DNA from 2 places in the Catellatospora sp. NPDC049111 genome. Region 1 is predicted to be linked to the other one. Evidence: riboswitches for the same ligand, from Rfam matches in the RefSeq annotation. Region 1 holds a riboswitch; the other holds the start of a gene.
What was found. A riboswitch is a leader RNA that binds a small molecule or an ion and turns the genes downstream of it on or off. The one in region 1 is predicted to bind glycine.

Region 1 (4,181 bases):
CACGGCCAGCGGCGCGAAGTTCTCGCTCGCGATCATCTCCAGGGTGTCGCGCTGGCGGCCCAGCTCGGCGCGCAGCGCCGCGTGCACCTCGGGGTCGAACTCCTCCAGCGGGGCGTCCAGCGCGGTCACCGGCTGGCCTCCGCACCGATCAGCGCGGCGTACCCGGCCGCGTCGAGCAGCTCCGGCTCGCCGGTCAGGCGCAGCCGGAACAGCCAGCCCTGCCCGTACGGGTCGGAGTTGACCAGCGACGGATCGTCGGCGACCGCCGGGTTCACCTCGACGATCTCGCCGTCGGCGGGGGCGTACAGCTCGCTGACCGACTTCGTGGACTCGACCTCCCCGCACGGCTCGCCCGCCGTCACGGACGTGCCGACAGCGGGCAGCTCCAGGTAGACGATGTCGCCCAGGGCCTCACCGGCGAACGCGGTGATACCGACCGCGGGCACATCCTCCTCGGACAGCCACTCGTGGTCGCGGGTGTAGCGCAGGTTCTCGGGGACGGTGTTCACGCGTGGCCTCCAGCGGGGCGGCGGTAGAAGGGCAGGTCGACGACGGTGACGGTGTCGCGGCTGCCGCGGATGTCGACGGCGAGCACCGTGCCGACGGCGGCCCGGTCGGCGGGCACGTACGCCATCGCGATCGGGCGGCCCAGCGTCGGCGACGGCGCGCCGCTGGTCACGGTGCCGATCCGGACGCCGGTGTCCGGGTCGAGCACGTCATAGCCGGCCCGGGGCGCGCGCCGCCCGGCGGGCAGCAGGCCCACCAGCAGCTCGGCCGGGCCGGTCTCGGCACGGGCGACCAGCGCGTCGCGGCCGACGAACGGCTTGTCGAGCACGACGACGCGGCCCAGCCCCGCCTCGAACGGGGTCCGTTCGGCGGTCAGCTCGTGGCCGTACAGCGGCATGCCCGCCTCCAGCCGCAGCGTGTCCCGGCAGGCCAGCCCCGCCGGGACCAGGCCGTGCCCGGCTCCGGCCGTGGTGAGCGCGGCCCAGACCGCGGCGGCGTCACCGGGCGCGCAGTAGACCTCGAAACCGTCCTCGCCGGTGTAGCCGGTCCTGGCCAGCAGCACCGGGACTCCGGCGAGCACCGCCGGGTCGATGGCGTAGTAGCGCAGCGCGTCCACGTCGGCGGTGGTCACGGCGCGCAGGATGTCGGCCGAGCGCGGTCCCTGCACGGCGAGCAGCGCCCAGTCGGCGGACACGTCGCGGACCAGCGCCTGGAACCCGGTGGCGCGTTCACCCAGCGCGGCCGATACGACGGAGGTGTTGGCGGCGTTGGCGACGACCAGGTAGCGGTGCTCCTCCAAGCGGTACACGATGAGGTCGTCGAGCACGCCGCCGTCGGGGGCGCACAGCATCGTGTAGCGGGCGCGGCCGACGCCGACGGCGGACAGGCGGCCGACCAGGGCGTGGTCGAGCATGGCTGCCGCGCCAGGGCCGGTGACCTCGATCTCGCCCATGTGGCTCAGGTCGAACAGGGCGGCGGCCTGGCGGACGGCGTGGTGCTCGGCGGTCTCGCTGCCGTAACGCAGCGGCATGGTCCAGCCGGCGAACTCTGTCAGGACGGCACCAAGGCTGCGGTGTACGTCGTGCAGGGCGGTCTGCCTGGGGGAAGATTGGTCATGCCCAGCCTGGTCCCGTTCGGGACTGGGGTGGGCAGCGGTCGGCGACGCGACGGCGCTCACGGGAGGCTCCCTGGTCCGGGTGCCGCACAGGCGGCACCGGTGGTGGATGGCCTCCCCCTCTGTCATCGCTGCCTGAGAGCTTCACCGCGGATCGCGGCTTGCACCGTGGGCGCAGGACTGTTTCATCCTGACTTTCCAGAGTTCGCCTCGCCACGGCGGTACATGGGCCTGAGAGATTCCGGGGAGAAGTTGCTCCTTCGGCGGCCCAGTCGTGCCGGGCCTCTCCCGCCGTGGTTCAGTCGGCGAGGTATTCAGTTGTCCGCCGTACCGTAGACGCCGCTCTGGAACGGCGTCAACCGCGGCCGGGGCGGGTCAGCGCCGTTTGGCGACGTAGACGGTGTTGGTGGACTCGCGGTCCTGCAGCGGGTTCGGGAAGCTGACGACCTCGGCGCGTACGTCGGCGAACACCCCGGCCAGGCGGGCGGTGAACTGGTCCTCGGGCGGGTCGTTGGACCACAGGGTGAACACGCCGCCGGGGTGCAGGTGCTCGGCCAGCCGGCGCAGGCCTGCGGGCTCGTAGAAGCTCGCGTGGCTCGGGTGGAGCAGGTGGCTCGGTGAGTGGTCGATGTCGACGACGATCGCGTGGAAGCGGCGGCCGGGGCGGTGCGGGTCGAGGCCGTCCGGGGACGCGCAGCGGGCGAAGAAGTCGCCTTCGGACAGGCGGCAGCGCGGGTCGCCGGACAGGGTCGTGCCTGCGGGGATGAGGCCCTGCTCGTGCCAGGCGATGACGTCGGACAGGGCGTCGATGACCAGCAGGGAGTTCACCCGGTCGTCGGCGAGCACGGTCAGGGCGGTGTAGCCGAGGCCGAGGCCGCCGACGGCGACGTCGAAGCCGGTGCCGTCGAGTTCGGCGAGCGCCAGTTCGGCGACGGCCTCCTCGGCGACGGTGAACAGGCTGGACATGAGGAAGTCGTCGTCGAGTTTGACCTCGTAGACGTCGGTCTTGAACATGGGGTCCCAGCGGCGGCGCAGGCTGATCACGCCCATCGGCGTCTGCCGCCAGCCGAGTTCCTGCAGCCGTGCTCCCACGCCGCCTCCGTCCCGGCGGCGCCACAGGCGGTTCCGGCCGAACTGCCAGCCTAACCGACGGGTCGGCGGGCGACGGCAACGACACGGTTCCGCCGACCTTCCACGCGTCGAGGTGACCGCGGCGTCGAACCGCATTACCGTGGCCATCCGCACCAGTGGTGCGGCCCGGTCCGGCGATGGCTTTGGAGGTGACGATGTTCGCCCTGGTAGTGCGGTTCGACCTTCGCGACGAGGAGTCAGCGGTCAGGTTCGACGAGCTGACAGCGCAGGCAGTGGAGCAGATCCGGGCGAAAGAGCCGGGAACGCTGGTGTACGCGACGCACCAGATCGCCGGTGAGCCGCTGGCACGGGTGTTCTACGAGGTCTACGCCGACGACGCGGCATTTCAGGCACACGAGACAGCCGAGCATGTGACCGCGTTCCACGCCGCGAAGGACCCGTTGCTGGTGTCGCACCGGGTGGAGTTCCTGTCCCCGGCCGTGGCTAAGGGCCTGCCGGCGTGAGCGCCATGACTGAGCTTTTGGCCAGCTCACGCAGTCCCAATCAATCTTCTTCGAGCCGCGTGCCGTCGTATGGCTGCGCGGGGCGCTGGAAGCAGGCGCCGGAGGCACGGGTAGTGACGGTGCGGACGTGGTCGAACCCGAGGGCGTCATAGTAGGCGTGCAGTCGCGTGTTGGTGGTCCAGGCATCCAGGCGTAGCCAGAGCACCCCTGCGTCGTAGGCGCGTCCAGATGCCCAGTCGAGCAGCTCAGAGCCAAGGCCAGTGCCTGAGCGCTCCAGCGGCACCATGATCTTCGACGCGTACAAGGCATTGGCGGGGTCGTCGGCCGGGTGCCAGAGGGTATCGGCGTCGGGAGCGCGGTCGGACTTCCATAGCCTGTCCAGGTCGGTGTACGCGGTCAGGGTTATCGACGCCGCCGGCGCGTGGCCGTCGTAGGCCAGCCAGGTCTGCCCCGCCTGGATCGCGGCGGCCACCGCCCACCGCGGCCATGGGGTCTGCCACTGTGTGTGCCCACGCGTGGCCAGCCAGGCAGCGCGTTGGGTACGCCAGTCGAGGATGGTGTCGATGTCGGACGTCCGTGCCCGCCGGATGATCATCGACGGTGTCTGGTGATGGTGTCGATGTCGCCATGCGCGGAGACGAGCCGGACCTTGTCTGCGGCGAAGGTCGCGGTGGAGATGCGCAGCGGCCCGTCGGCGGTGTAACCCGTGAGAATGTTATGCAGGACAGGCGTGCCGGCCGCGACGGGAATCTGCAGGAGAGCGGCTTCGACCGGAGTGGGCATGCGGGCGCTCGTGGTCGTCAGCGCGGCGACCTGGTGGTAACCGCGCTCAGCCAGCAACCGTGTCGTGCCCTGGGCGATGTTGTGCGGGCTGAAAAGTTCCGGAACCTTCTCGCACAACCACTGCGGGTACCACGAATCCTGGATCGAGTGCGGCACGCCGTCGACGAACCTCAGGCACCGAC
Region 2 (4,181 bases), on a different contig from region 1:
GATATTTCGTCGGTGGTAGCTCGGAGCACGCGGCAATATTCGGACGCGAATTGCACCACCTCTGCATAGACGGCATAATTGCATTGTTCTATGGTGCGTGTTTGGTCAGCTACTGCCTTTAAGCGGCCGGCAAGTAGTTCAATGTTTGCCTGTTGCCTAACGAGAACATATTCGTCTTGGTCATTCTTGCGCAAAGTTGTCATTGCGGCATTGATTGAGATCGAAAGTGTCGATATTAGGTCAGTGGCGTATGGTCCGGCGTTCGCGGCTTTAAGATCCAGGCGCAGCCTAAGCATCGCGGACATCTGTTCGATCAGGAAGTTGCGTACTCTGTCGAGCTCGTTGGAAATTACCGCAACTGCAACAGTGCGAGCAATATTGCGGAACTCCGCAGAATGCAGAAACTTTGCAACATGGGTACGATTCTCGTCGTTGATAAACATACTCAGACGAGAGAGATACTCAATCGCGTTCGATTCGATTCGGCCGGAGATTGTTTTGATGTTGCGTGCGGTATCCCGCTTTGCGCGATCGGACTTCGTGGATTTCCAGTGCGCGACAATGCCCTTGACTGCCTCGACGGCTAGACCGGCAAGTAGATTGGGACTTACTGGATCCATTTGGGCCTCGTTCTATCGTGCGCGGCAGGGCAACACAAGATTGGTTTCAAGTTCCGATCGAGAACTCGCACCAAATGTTAGATGAACTGCCGTCGGGTGAGAAGCTGGGCGTTAGTGGCGCTGTCGCGTTAGTCGGCTTGAGCTTGCTGGCTGTATTCGGCCTGAAGCAGCCCGCGTGCCAAACTTGACTTCAAGCGTGCTTGAACTTCTAGCGTTGCTGACAAGCGCCTACAACGGGAGCAGCCAATGCACGCCATCCGCCAGTACGAATTCGGCTCCGCCGCGACCCTTCGCTACCAACAGGTGGCCGACCCGGTACCCGGCGGGGGACATGTAACTATCGAGGTCGAGGCGGCGGGCGTACACCTGATCGACACGACGATCCGCTCCGGCAGCCCAGGGCCGTTCCCGCCGCCGCAGCTGCCGATGACGCCGGGCCGCGAGGTCGCCGGCCGGGTAGGCGGCATCGGGCCGGGCGTCGACCGGGCCTGGCTGGGCCGGCGCGTGGTCGCGCACCTGGGCACGACCAGCGGCGGGTACGCCACGCGCGCGGTCGCCGCCGTCGCCTCCCTGCACGAGATCCCCGAGCAGCTCAGTGCCCCGGCCGCGGTGGCGATGATCGGCACCGGCCGGACCGCGGTCGGTGTGCTGCGCCTGGCGCGCCTGACCGAGGCCGACGCGGTGCTGGTCACCGGCGCGGCGGGTGGCCTGGGCACGCTGCTCGTGCAGGCGGCGCAGCGGGCCGGGGCGCTGGTCGTGGGGGCGGCGGGCGGCCCGGACAAGGTGGCCCGGGTCCAGCGCAACGGAGCCGACATCGCCGCCGACTACCTGGACCCGGGCTGGGCCGACAAGGTGCGTGCCGAACTGGGTGAGCGCGACCTGACCGTGGTCCTCGACGGCGTCGGCGGCGAGCAGGGCCGCGCGGCCCTGGAACTGCTCGCCCCGCTCGGCCGCTTCCTGATCTTCGGCGGGTCCGCGGGCGCGCCGACCCAGCTCACGACCCAGGACCTGTACGCCCGGGGCATCATCGCCTCGTCGGCGATCGGCCCGGCCATGCTGAAGGTAGCGGGTAGCCTGCGCCCCCTGGAGGAGCAGGCCCTGCGCGACGCCGCCGAGGGCTGGCTCACCCCGGCGATCACCACCTTCCCGCTCGCCGAAGCCGCTCGCGCCCACACCGCCGTGGAGACACGCGCGACTGTTGGCAAGGTCGTCCTGATCCCCTGATCCGCCCGCGCACCTGACCGCGCGAGGTCTCACCGGCCACGTCGCGCTTCGGTGCGGGCGTGTCCCACACCATGATCATTCGACTTGCCGGGCACATGTGTATGGGTGCGCAAGATACGCACAGGTGCCTGGCAAGGCGAGCGATCATGGGGCGGTCGGCGGCCAGCCGACCGGCGTGGGGAGTGGTGTGGGTTACGGTGTCGGGGCACACGTGCTGGTAGCGTGGGCGGTGCCGGCACACCCGTGTGGGAGAGTCCGCGTAAAGCGGCGCCGAAGGGGCAATTCCTCCCCGGAACCTCTCAGGCACCCGAACCGTACGGGCATGGCGACTCTGGAGCGGCGCGACCCGCCGTGGCGAGGCTCATGAGCATCGCCCGTGACAGAGGGGGAGGGCTATCCATAGTCCTCGACCCCGGAGCACACATTGAGCGCCTTCGTAGAACGCCACATCGGTCCCGGTTCAGACCAGACCGAGAGCATGCTCAACGCCATCGGCTACTCCTCGATCGAGGAGCTGATGGACGCGGCCATCCCCGAGGTGATCCGCTGGCACGGCGCGCTGGACCTCCCGGCCGCCGCGACCGAGGCCGAGACCATCGCCGAGCTGCGCGCCTTCGCCGACCGCAACACGGTCGCCACCTCCATGATCGGCCTGGGCTACTACGGCACCCACGTGCCCGGCGTGATCAAGCGCAACGTGCTGGAGAGCCCGGCCTGGTACACGGCCTACACGCCGTACCAGCCGGAGATCAGCCAGGGCCGGCTGGAGGCCCTGCTCAACTTCCAGACCGTGGTCACCGACCTCACCGGCCTGGCCACCGCCAACGCCTCCATGCTCGACGAGGGCACCGCCGCCGCCGAGGCGATGACGCTGGCCCGCCGTTCGTCGAAGAGCAAGAGCAACGTGTTCGTCGTCGACGCGGACACGCTGCCGCAGACCATCGACGTGATCGCCACCCGGGCCGAGCCGCTCGGCATCGAGGTCCGCGTGCTCGACCTGGACGCCGAGGAGCTGCCCGAGCAGTTCTTCGGCCTGCAGCTGCAGTACCCGGGCGCGTCCGGCGCGCTGCGCGACCACGCCGCCCTGATCGAGACCGCGCACGCCCGCCAGGCCCTGGTCTCGGTGGCCGCGGACCTGCTGGCGCTGACCCTGGTCCGCGCCCCGGGCAGCATCGGCGCGGACATCGCCTGCGGCAGCGCCCAGCGCTTCGGCGTGCCGATGGGCTTCGGCGGCCCGCACGCCGGCTACCTCGCGGTGCGCGCCGGTCTGGAGCGCTCGCTGCCCGGCCGCCTGGTGGGCGTCTCCAAGGACGCCGATGGCACCCGCGCGTACCGGCTCGCCCTGCAGACCCGTGAGCAGCACATCCGGCGGGAGAAGGCGACCAGCAACATCTGCACCGCGCAGGTGCTGCTCGCCGTCATGGCCAGCATGTACGCCGTCTACCACGGCCCGGACGGGCTGCGGAAGATCGCCCGGCACGCGCACGACAGCGCGAGCCGCCTGGCGGTCAGCCTGCTCACCGGCGGCGTCGAGGTCGCGCACACCGCGTTCTTCGACACCGTCACCGCGGTCGTGCCGGGCCGCGCGCAGACCGTGGTCGCCGCCGCCGAGCGCGACGGGATCAACCTGCGCCTGGTCGACGCCGACCGGGTGAGCGTGTCCTGCGACGAGACCACCACGGTCGCGCACCTGAAGGCGGTCTGCGCCGCGTTCGGCGTGGCCCTGGCCGAGCCGCGCCAGGCCACCGCGATCCCGGCGGAGCTGGCCCGCGACACCGAGTTCCTCACCCACGAGGTGTTCTCCAGCCACCACAGCGAGACGGCGATGCTGCGCTACCTGCGCCGCCTGTCGGACCTCGACTACGCGCTGGACCGGGGCATGATCCCGCTGGGCTCGTGCACCATGAAGCTCAACGCCACCACCGAGATGGAAGCGGTCACCTGGCCCGAGTTCGGCCAGCTGCACCCGTTCGCGCCGCAGCACCAGACCGCCGGCTACCGCGACATGATCGCGCAGCTGGAGGGCTGGCTGGCCGAGGTCACCGGGTACGACGCGGTCAGCGTGCAGCCGAACGCCGGTTCGCAGGGCGAGCTGGCCGGCCTGCTGGCGATCCGGGCGTACCACCGCGCCAACGGCGAGGCCCACCGCGACGTGTGCCTGATCCCGTCCAGCGCGCACGGCACCAACGCGGCCAGCGCCGTGATGGCCGGCATGCGCGTGGTCGTGGTGGCCTGCGACGACTCCGGCAACGTGGACCTGGTCGACCTCGACCGGGCGATCGACTCCCACCGCGACGACCTCGCGGCGATCATGGTCACCTACCCGTCGACGCACGG

Region 2: it holds a riboswitch for glycine, as region 1 does, so the genes downstream of both, gcvP (aminomethyl-transferring glycine dehydrogenase) here and gcvT (glycine cleavage system aminomethyltransferase GcvT) in region 1, are expected to answer to the same signal.

Annotation. Positions count from the first base shown of each region.
Region 1 covers NZ_JBEZEB010000057.1:13,790-17,970, forward strand. The annotation lists gene glyA (serine hydroxymethyltransferase) at 1-129, opposite strand, end outside; gene gcvH (glycine cleavage system protein GcvH) at 126-509, opposite strand; gene gcvT (glycine cleavage system aminomethyltransferase GcvT) at 506-1,684, opposite strand; glycine riboswitch at 1,831-1,922, opposite strand; gene AB0B66_RS40215 (spermidine synthase) at 1,997-2,713, opposite strand; gene AB0B66_RS40220 (antibiotic biosynthesis monooxygenase) at 2,908-3,216, shown strand; gene AB0B66_RS40225 (GNAT family N-acetyltransferase) at 3,257-3,811, opposite strand; gene AB0B66_RS40230 (GntR family transcriptional regulator) at 3,808-4,181, opposite strand, start outside.
Region 2 covers NZ_JBEZEB010000045.1:2,735-6,915, reverse strand. The annotation lists gene AB0B66_RS36450 (NACHT domain-containing protein) at 1-620, opposite strand, end outside; gene AB0B66_RS36445 (zinc-binding dehydrogenase) at 867-1,844, shown strand; glycine riboswitch at 2,081-2,169, shown strand; gene gcvP (aminomethyl-transferring glycine dehydrogenase) at 2,269-4,181, shown strand, end outside.